DNA from 2 places in the Priestia megaterium genome. Region 2 is predicted to be linked to the other one. Evidence: riboswitches for the same ligand, from Rfam matches in the RefSeq annotation. Region 2 holds a riboswitch; the other holds the start of a gene.
The links. A riboswitch is a leader RNA that binds a small molecule or an ion and turns the genes downstream of it on or off. The one in region 2 is predicted to bind thiamine pyrophosphate.

Region 1 (3,410 bases), 350 kb from region 2:
TTAATAAAATACCGTTTCGGTAGTGGCCAAAAGCCATGTGCAGATTCGCTATTTCAGGGTGCTCTCCTAAATAAGGCCAGCCATCATTTGTTTGTGGACGAAGACCAGCCCATGCTTTTTCAAATGTGGCTTCTTTAATGGCCGGCAGAAGCGCAGAAGCTTTATTCAGCAAAAATTGAATACCTTGTGCAGAAACGGTCTTAGTAAAATCATGCTGCAGCTTAGTTGCCCCGATTACGATTCTTCCACCAGTCTTAGGGACTAAGTAAAAACCTTCATCTAAAAAAATCGTTTTAGAAAGCAGGGGCTTATAACTTTGCAGAGCAATACACTCTCCTTTTACAGGAAACACCTCGCCTAAATGTTCAGAAGAAATAAAGCGTTTAGCCCATGAGCCTGCTGCAATCACTACTTTTTCTCCATAAAAAGAGCCTTTGGACGTCTGTACCCCTTTTACTGTTTCATTTTCCATAATCAGAGAGTGAACGTCACAGTATTCGAATACATCTGCTCCGTGATACAAGGCTCCATGAGCAAGAGCTTGTGTTAACTTAGCCGGAGCTAGCTGGCCGTCTCCCGGTATTGTAATGGCTCCGTATATGTCTGGAGAGAGCCCGGGTTCTAACAAACGCGCTTCTTTTACATCGATCCATCTTACATCTTTGTCCCACCGGTGGTGCTGAGCGGCTTTTTTCTTTAATACGTGTGCATCTTCTTCTGTTACAGCGACTTTTAATAAGCCTTTTTGAATGAGCTCTACGTCGATAGCCGTTTTTTCTTTTAGTTCCTTCACCAGTTCAGGAAACATGCTTCTGCTCTTAATAGCAAGGTCTAAAAGAGGACCTTCTTCATCAATTTCAGCTTGAGCACCTAAAATACCAGCGGCTGCACTTGAAGCTTCACAACCAACTTGATTGCGTTCAAGAATAGCTACTGACGCTCCTTGTTTTGACAAATGATAAGCGATAGAAGAGCTGATTATACCTCCTCCGATTAACAGTACATCATAATGCTGCTTCATTTTCTCCACCTCCAGATGTCCATATATGAGAATATTGTTTAATCGCTTTCAGGGGATCTTGCGCAAGCATGACACCAGACATCACGGCTATACCGTGTGCTCCTGTTTGAAGTACCTCTTTGGCATTTACAGGTGTAATTCCTCCAATGGCAATAACCGGTATCTGCACAGCGTCTACTACTTCTTTTAGTGCCGCTATCCCTCGACTTTTTAATTCTTTTTTTGAATGTGTTGAATAAATATGTCCGTATAAAATGTAGTGAGCACCATCTTTTTCAGCTTCTAAAGCCTCTTCCACAGAGTGAACTGACTTTCCAACAATAAGAGAAGGAAATGCGTCTATAACAAACGAAACGTCTAAACTATGATAGGCAAGCTGTACACCTTTTGCTTTTAAAGCATGCGCTACATCAACTCGGTCATTCACAATAATTTTAGAGCGACAAAATGGTAGGCTTTCTAGTAAACATTGAATCTGCTTTGCCGTTTTCTTTTTTTCTCTAATATGAATGGCGCCCGCAAAAGGCGCGATAGCCGTTAAAATTTTTTGAAGCTCTTCGATTGGCTGCTTATCTGTTGTAATGACATGAAATTTAGGAATATCCACATGATCGAAACCTTTCCACTCAGAATAAAGAGAAATTTCAATCACTTCATCTTGTGCAGAGGGCTTTATTACATACAAAAAACCACTCTACAACGTAGAGTGGTTAGCATGCATCGTTATGTAAACATGATCGCCACTTCCCTACGCTGGTCCAAACCAGATCAGGTTCAAAGGGTCCGAAATACATCCGTCTCAGCTTCAAAAAGCTCCCCTAGTGATTGCTATTTATTGATTTTGTTTTTGCACTTAAAATTATAACACAACTAGATGTAAATACAATATCTCTTTATGCTCTTACGGCTCTCTTCCTTTTATAGATGTATCTTTTAAGCTTCTTTACTAAGAGGCCCGGCGCACCGAATCATTCTGCTTTTTATATAGTTAGTAATCGGTATAGTCGTCAAATTCTTCTTTGTCTTTTTCCTTTTTCCGATCCCATATAAACAGCAGGAGTAACATAATAAAAGTTAGAATATAAAAACCGTAAAAAATAAATGCCGCCACAACATTTATAAATAAAAATAAAAAACCAATGATCTGACCTGCAACAGCTACAATCAACAAAATGTATTTCCAAACTTCTGCTTTTCTATCCATTCTCTACTTCTCCGTCTTTTTGTTTTTCCCTACTAGAAACGTTCTCTTTACTTATAATAAAAACGTTCCTGCCAGTAAACCGACTGTAAATAAACCAACTGTTCCAAATGCTGAAATCCCCACGTACGCCAACATTTTCCGATAAGATTTTTCCCGAATTAACTGTACGGTTTCCACACTAAACGTTGAAAAAGTGGTAAAGGCACCAAAAAACCCAATGCCAATCATTAAAAATATTGAATCATCATAAGCATGACTCGGAACCTTTCCATAATAACTACCGTAAAAAAGACCAAGCCCAAACGCACCGAGCAAGTTTACAAACAGCATTGAGACTGGAAAAGGAGGGTTTGAAACTGTTTTTGTAACTTTTAAACCCAAAAGATAACGGCATATTCCTCCAGCTGCCCCGCCAAGTGCCAAGCTCACTATGCTCATTTACTTCACCTCATGTACTTTCACTAAATTTTTCCCTGCCGCTTCACCGCATAGATAGCCTGCTAAAGCAAGAAGGATTCCACCTACTAAAGAGACAATGACATAAATGGCTCCCCAAAATAAATGGTGCTGAGTGAGAGAAATGACGTCTCCTGCAAAGGTTGAATACGTTGTAAAACCGCCGCACACGCCAACTCCTAGTCCAAGCTTTATCCATTCTTTTGGCTTTTTCCACGCAAAAAATCCTGTTAATAGGCCTAGTATGAAGCTTCCTAATAGGTTTTCAATTACCGTTCCTATTGGATAGCCCGTATATAATAAGGAAAGATTTAGCAAATAACGCGCATATGTACCAGCGATAGCACCAAAGGCAATTGAGATTAAGTTTATGGCTTTCATCATATCGCTCCGTTTCATAAATTCTTCTTTAAGTGTACCATAAGGAATTTATTTCTACCTTAACATTTAACTATATGTTTATTGCACCAAAAGTCATGAAAAAATGAAAGAGAAAATCGTCGCATGAAACTTCCTTTTTACTCCTCAAATATCCCTTAAAAATCCACTTAATCCAAATTTTAAAATCTTTCTGTATCCTTATGACAAACCGTGTATAGAAGGTATATTTCCCTTATTTTAAGTCACATTAATCGTATAAGTTTTTTTTGTTGACTTTTGCTGTGTTCTTGTTTAGTATCACAGAGTATCATTTCCTATCAGAATACTAGGGGGTTTAGAAAATGAAGA
Region 2 (3,410 bases):
AATACGGGCCGAAAAAAATGTTTGCATGGGCATCAGGCCTATGGTCTGTGGCAACGGTAGCAAGTGCATTTACTAACACGTATTCTGCTCTTTATGCCATGAGAATGCTTCTTGGTGTATCGGAGTCTCCTTTTTTTACTTCAGGAATTAAAGTGACGGAAAGATGGTTTAAAAAAGAAGAGCGCGGCCTTCCTACTTCGATTATTAATACAGGGTCTCAAATTGCTAATGCGATTGCTCCGCCACTTCTAACGGTACTGCTTTTAACAATGAGTTGGAGAGGAATGTTTGTTGTTATAGGAGCAGCAGGCTTTATTGTGATGTTTGTTTGGCTAAAGATATACCGAGATCCGGATTATGTTGCCAATAAAGTGAAAGCTGTCCCTAAAGAAGAAATAAAAATCAGTCATACCTCACAAGCAAAATGGTCACAGCTGTTTAAATATAAAAGCACATGGTTTATGATTATCGGGAATTTCGGAATTATGTTTACGATATGGGTTTATTTAACTTGGCTTCCTAGCTACTTAGAAACAGAGCGCGGTTTTAGCCTAAAACAAACGGGCTGGATTGCTGCTATTCCGTTTCTAGCAGGAATCATAGGAGTGTTGCTTGGTGGTGTAATTTCAGATAGATTTATTCGAAAAGGAATTAATGCAGTAACGGCAAGAAAAATACCAATTGTAGGCGGGGCAATCTTAGCCGCAGCATCGGTAGCACCCGTTCCTTTTATTGATAATGCAGCCTTAAGTATTGTCTTATTGTCGATTGGCTACTTCGCGTCACAGCTGCCATCAGGCGTCATTTGGACTCTAGCGGCGGATATTGCACCAAAGGAACAAGTTGCTTCACTCGGCGCTATTCAGAACTTCGGTGGATTTCTAGGAGCGGCAATGGCTCCTATCGTAACAGGGTTTATATTAGATGCAACGGGAACTTTTACGGCGGTTTTCCTGTTAGGAGCAGGACTGCTTTTAATTGGTGCTATTAGTTATGGCGTATTTTTAAAGAAGCCAATAGCTAACTAGTAATGTCACAAAAACAAAGAGCACACACTGCATGAAAAAGGTGTGTGCTTTTTCTTTTACTACTAAAAAGGAAACTATTTTCATTACCATATCATGAACCTTTCTATTGAATAAAACGCTTTACTATGATAAAACTATTACAGGTAAACATATGATAATAGATTAATTTCATAGAGATACAACACCACTAGGGGTGCTTTCGAAGCTGAGAGAGACGATAAGTCTTAACCCTTATAACCTGAACTAGGTAATACTAGCGTAGGAAAGAGGTATTGTAATGGATGTTTTGTATGGGATTTCCTTACGAACTCGTTATAATAATTTTGTGTACATAAACAAAAACACTTCTTTCCTGCGAAAGAAGTGTTTTTTTTATGCGTAAAGGAAGGTGTCATACATGAAAGAAACAATTGATTTGCTTGTCAAACAGGTAGAGGAGCGCAAAGGAGAGTTAATCCAGTTATTAACAACGCTTGTTTCGTATAAAACGCCAGCGCCTCCTGCACGAAATTCTCATGAAGCGCAGCTGTACGTAGCGGATTTTCTTAAAAACTGCGGTTTTTCCATTGATATGTGGGACTTATATTCTAACGACCCTATCGTAGTGGGAACGTTAAAAGGACAAAAATCGGCTGACTATCAAAGCTTGATTATTAACGGCCATATGGATGTTGCTGAGGTACAAGAAAATGAAAATTGGGAAACCAATCCGTTTGAAGCTGTTGTGAAAGACAATATGATAATTGGACGCGGAGTTGCTGATATGAAAGGCGGTTTGGCGGGAGCATTATTTGCTGTGCAGCTTTTAACAGAAGCAGGAATCGAGCTGCCAGGAGACTTGATTTTTGAATCCGTTGTAGGAGAAGAAGTAGGAGAGGCAGGTACGCTGCAATGCTGTCAGAAAGGGTATACAGCTGATTTTGCGCTTGTAGTCGATACAAGTGATTTACATATTCAAGGTCAAGGCGGAGTGATCACGGGATGGATTACGATAAAAAGCAGTAAAACCTATCATGACGGTACACGCCGAAGTATGATTCATGCTGGAGGAGGGCTGTTAGCCGCAAGCGCTATTGAAAAGATGGCAAAAGTGATCGGAGGGCTACAAGAATTGGAGCGTCACTGGGCTGTTACAAAGAGCTATCCAGGATTTTTGCCAGGGACAAATACGATTAATCCAGCAGTAATCGAAGGCGGAAGACATGCTGCTTTTATTGCAGATGAATGCAGGCTGTGGATCACCGTTCACTATTATCCTAATGAATCGTACGACCAAGTATCAAAAGAAGTGGAAGAATATATTATAGCTATTGCAAAAGCAGATCCATGGTTAAAAGATAATCTGCCAACCTTTGAATGGGGAGGCACATCAATGATTGAAGACAGAGGAGAAATCTTTCCGTCATTAGAAATTGATGAAAATCATGCAGGAGTGCAGCTGCTTGCAAATACTCATGAACAAATGGAAGGGAAAAAGCCTCCAATTGATGTGTCAACTAGCGTAACAGACGGGGGATGGCTAGCTGATGCGGGAATTCCCGCCGCTATTTACGGTCCGGGAAATTTAGCAAATGCACATGCTGTGAACGAACAATTAGATATTAATCAGCTTGTTCAATATACAAAAGTGATAGTGCAGTTCATTTATACGTGGCTGCATACGCATAAGGAGTGATCATCATGAAATTTAGTGAACGATTATACGAAAAGCTGCAGCCTATTTGGCGTCAAAATCATAATCATCCCTTCGTACAGGGGATGGGAGATGGAACGCTTGAAAAGGAGAAGTTTCGCTTCTACATGATTCAAGATTACCTTTACCTAATTGATTATGCCAAATTATTTGCGATTGGAGCCATGAAAGCTACCGATCTTCAAACGATGGGGAAATTTGCAGCTCTTTTAGATTCTACATTAAACGAAGAAATGAGTCTGCACCGTGAGTATGCCAAGAAATTTGAAATCAGCGAAAAAGAATTAGAAAAAGCGCAGCCATCTCCTACAACGCTTGCATACACGCACTATATGCTGCACGTTGGTCAAAGTGGAACATTAGCTGAATTAGTAGCCGCTCTTTTGCCTTGTATGTGGAGCTACTGGGAAATAGGAAAAGAACTTAGTGAAAAGCCTGGAGCTAACAATGAGTTTTACCGTGAGTGGATTGAAATGTACAGCTCAGAAGAATTTGGAGAACTGGCGACATGGTGTATCAATTTATTTGACTCACTTACTGAAGATAAATCAGAAGTGGAATTAGAAAAGCTTGAAGAAATTTTCTTGAATACGACGCGTTTTGAGTATATGTTCTGGGATATGGCTTATAACGAAGCGATGTGGCCAATTCATGAATAGGTCTGTGTTATCTTTTCAAAACGTCAGTTT

Region 1: linked by a shared signal. The riboswitch ahead of CEQ83_RS02765 (thiamine phosphate synthase) and the one ahead of CEQ83_RS04475 (acetylornithine deacetylase) in region 2 are both predicted to bind thiamine pyrophosphate.

Annotation. Positions count from the first base shown of each region.
Region 1 is NZ_CP023317.1:520,669-524,078, reverse strand. It holds gene thiO (glycine oxidase ThiO) at 1-1,021, opposite strand, end outside; gene CEQ83_RS02765 (thiamine phosphate synthase) at 1,005-1,628, opposite strand; TPP riboswitch at 1,750-1,851, opposite strand; gene CEQ83_RS02760 (hypothetical protein) at 2,010-2,225, opposite strand; gene crcB (fluoride efflux transporter CrcB) at 2,277-2,663, opposite strand; gene CEQ83_RS02750 (fluoride efflux transporter FluC) at 2,664-3,062, opposite strand; gene CEQ83_RS02745 (amino acid ABC transporter substrate-binding protein) at 3,404-3,410, shown strand, end outside.
Region 2 is NZ_CP023317.1:868,267-871,676, forward strand. It holds gene CEQ83_RS04470 (MFS transporter) at 1-1,028, shown strand, start outside; TPP riboswitch at 1,208-1,310, shown strand; gene CEQ83_RS04475 (acetylornithine deacetylase) at 1,426-2,703, shown strand; gene tenA (thiaminase II) at 2,709-3,380, shown strand; gene CEQ83_RS04485 (ABC transporter ATP-binding protein) at 3,373-3,410, shown strand, end outside.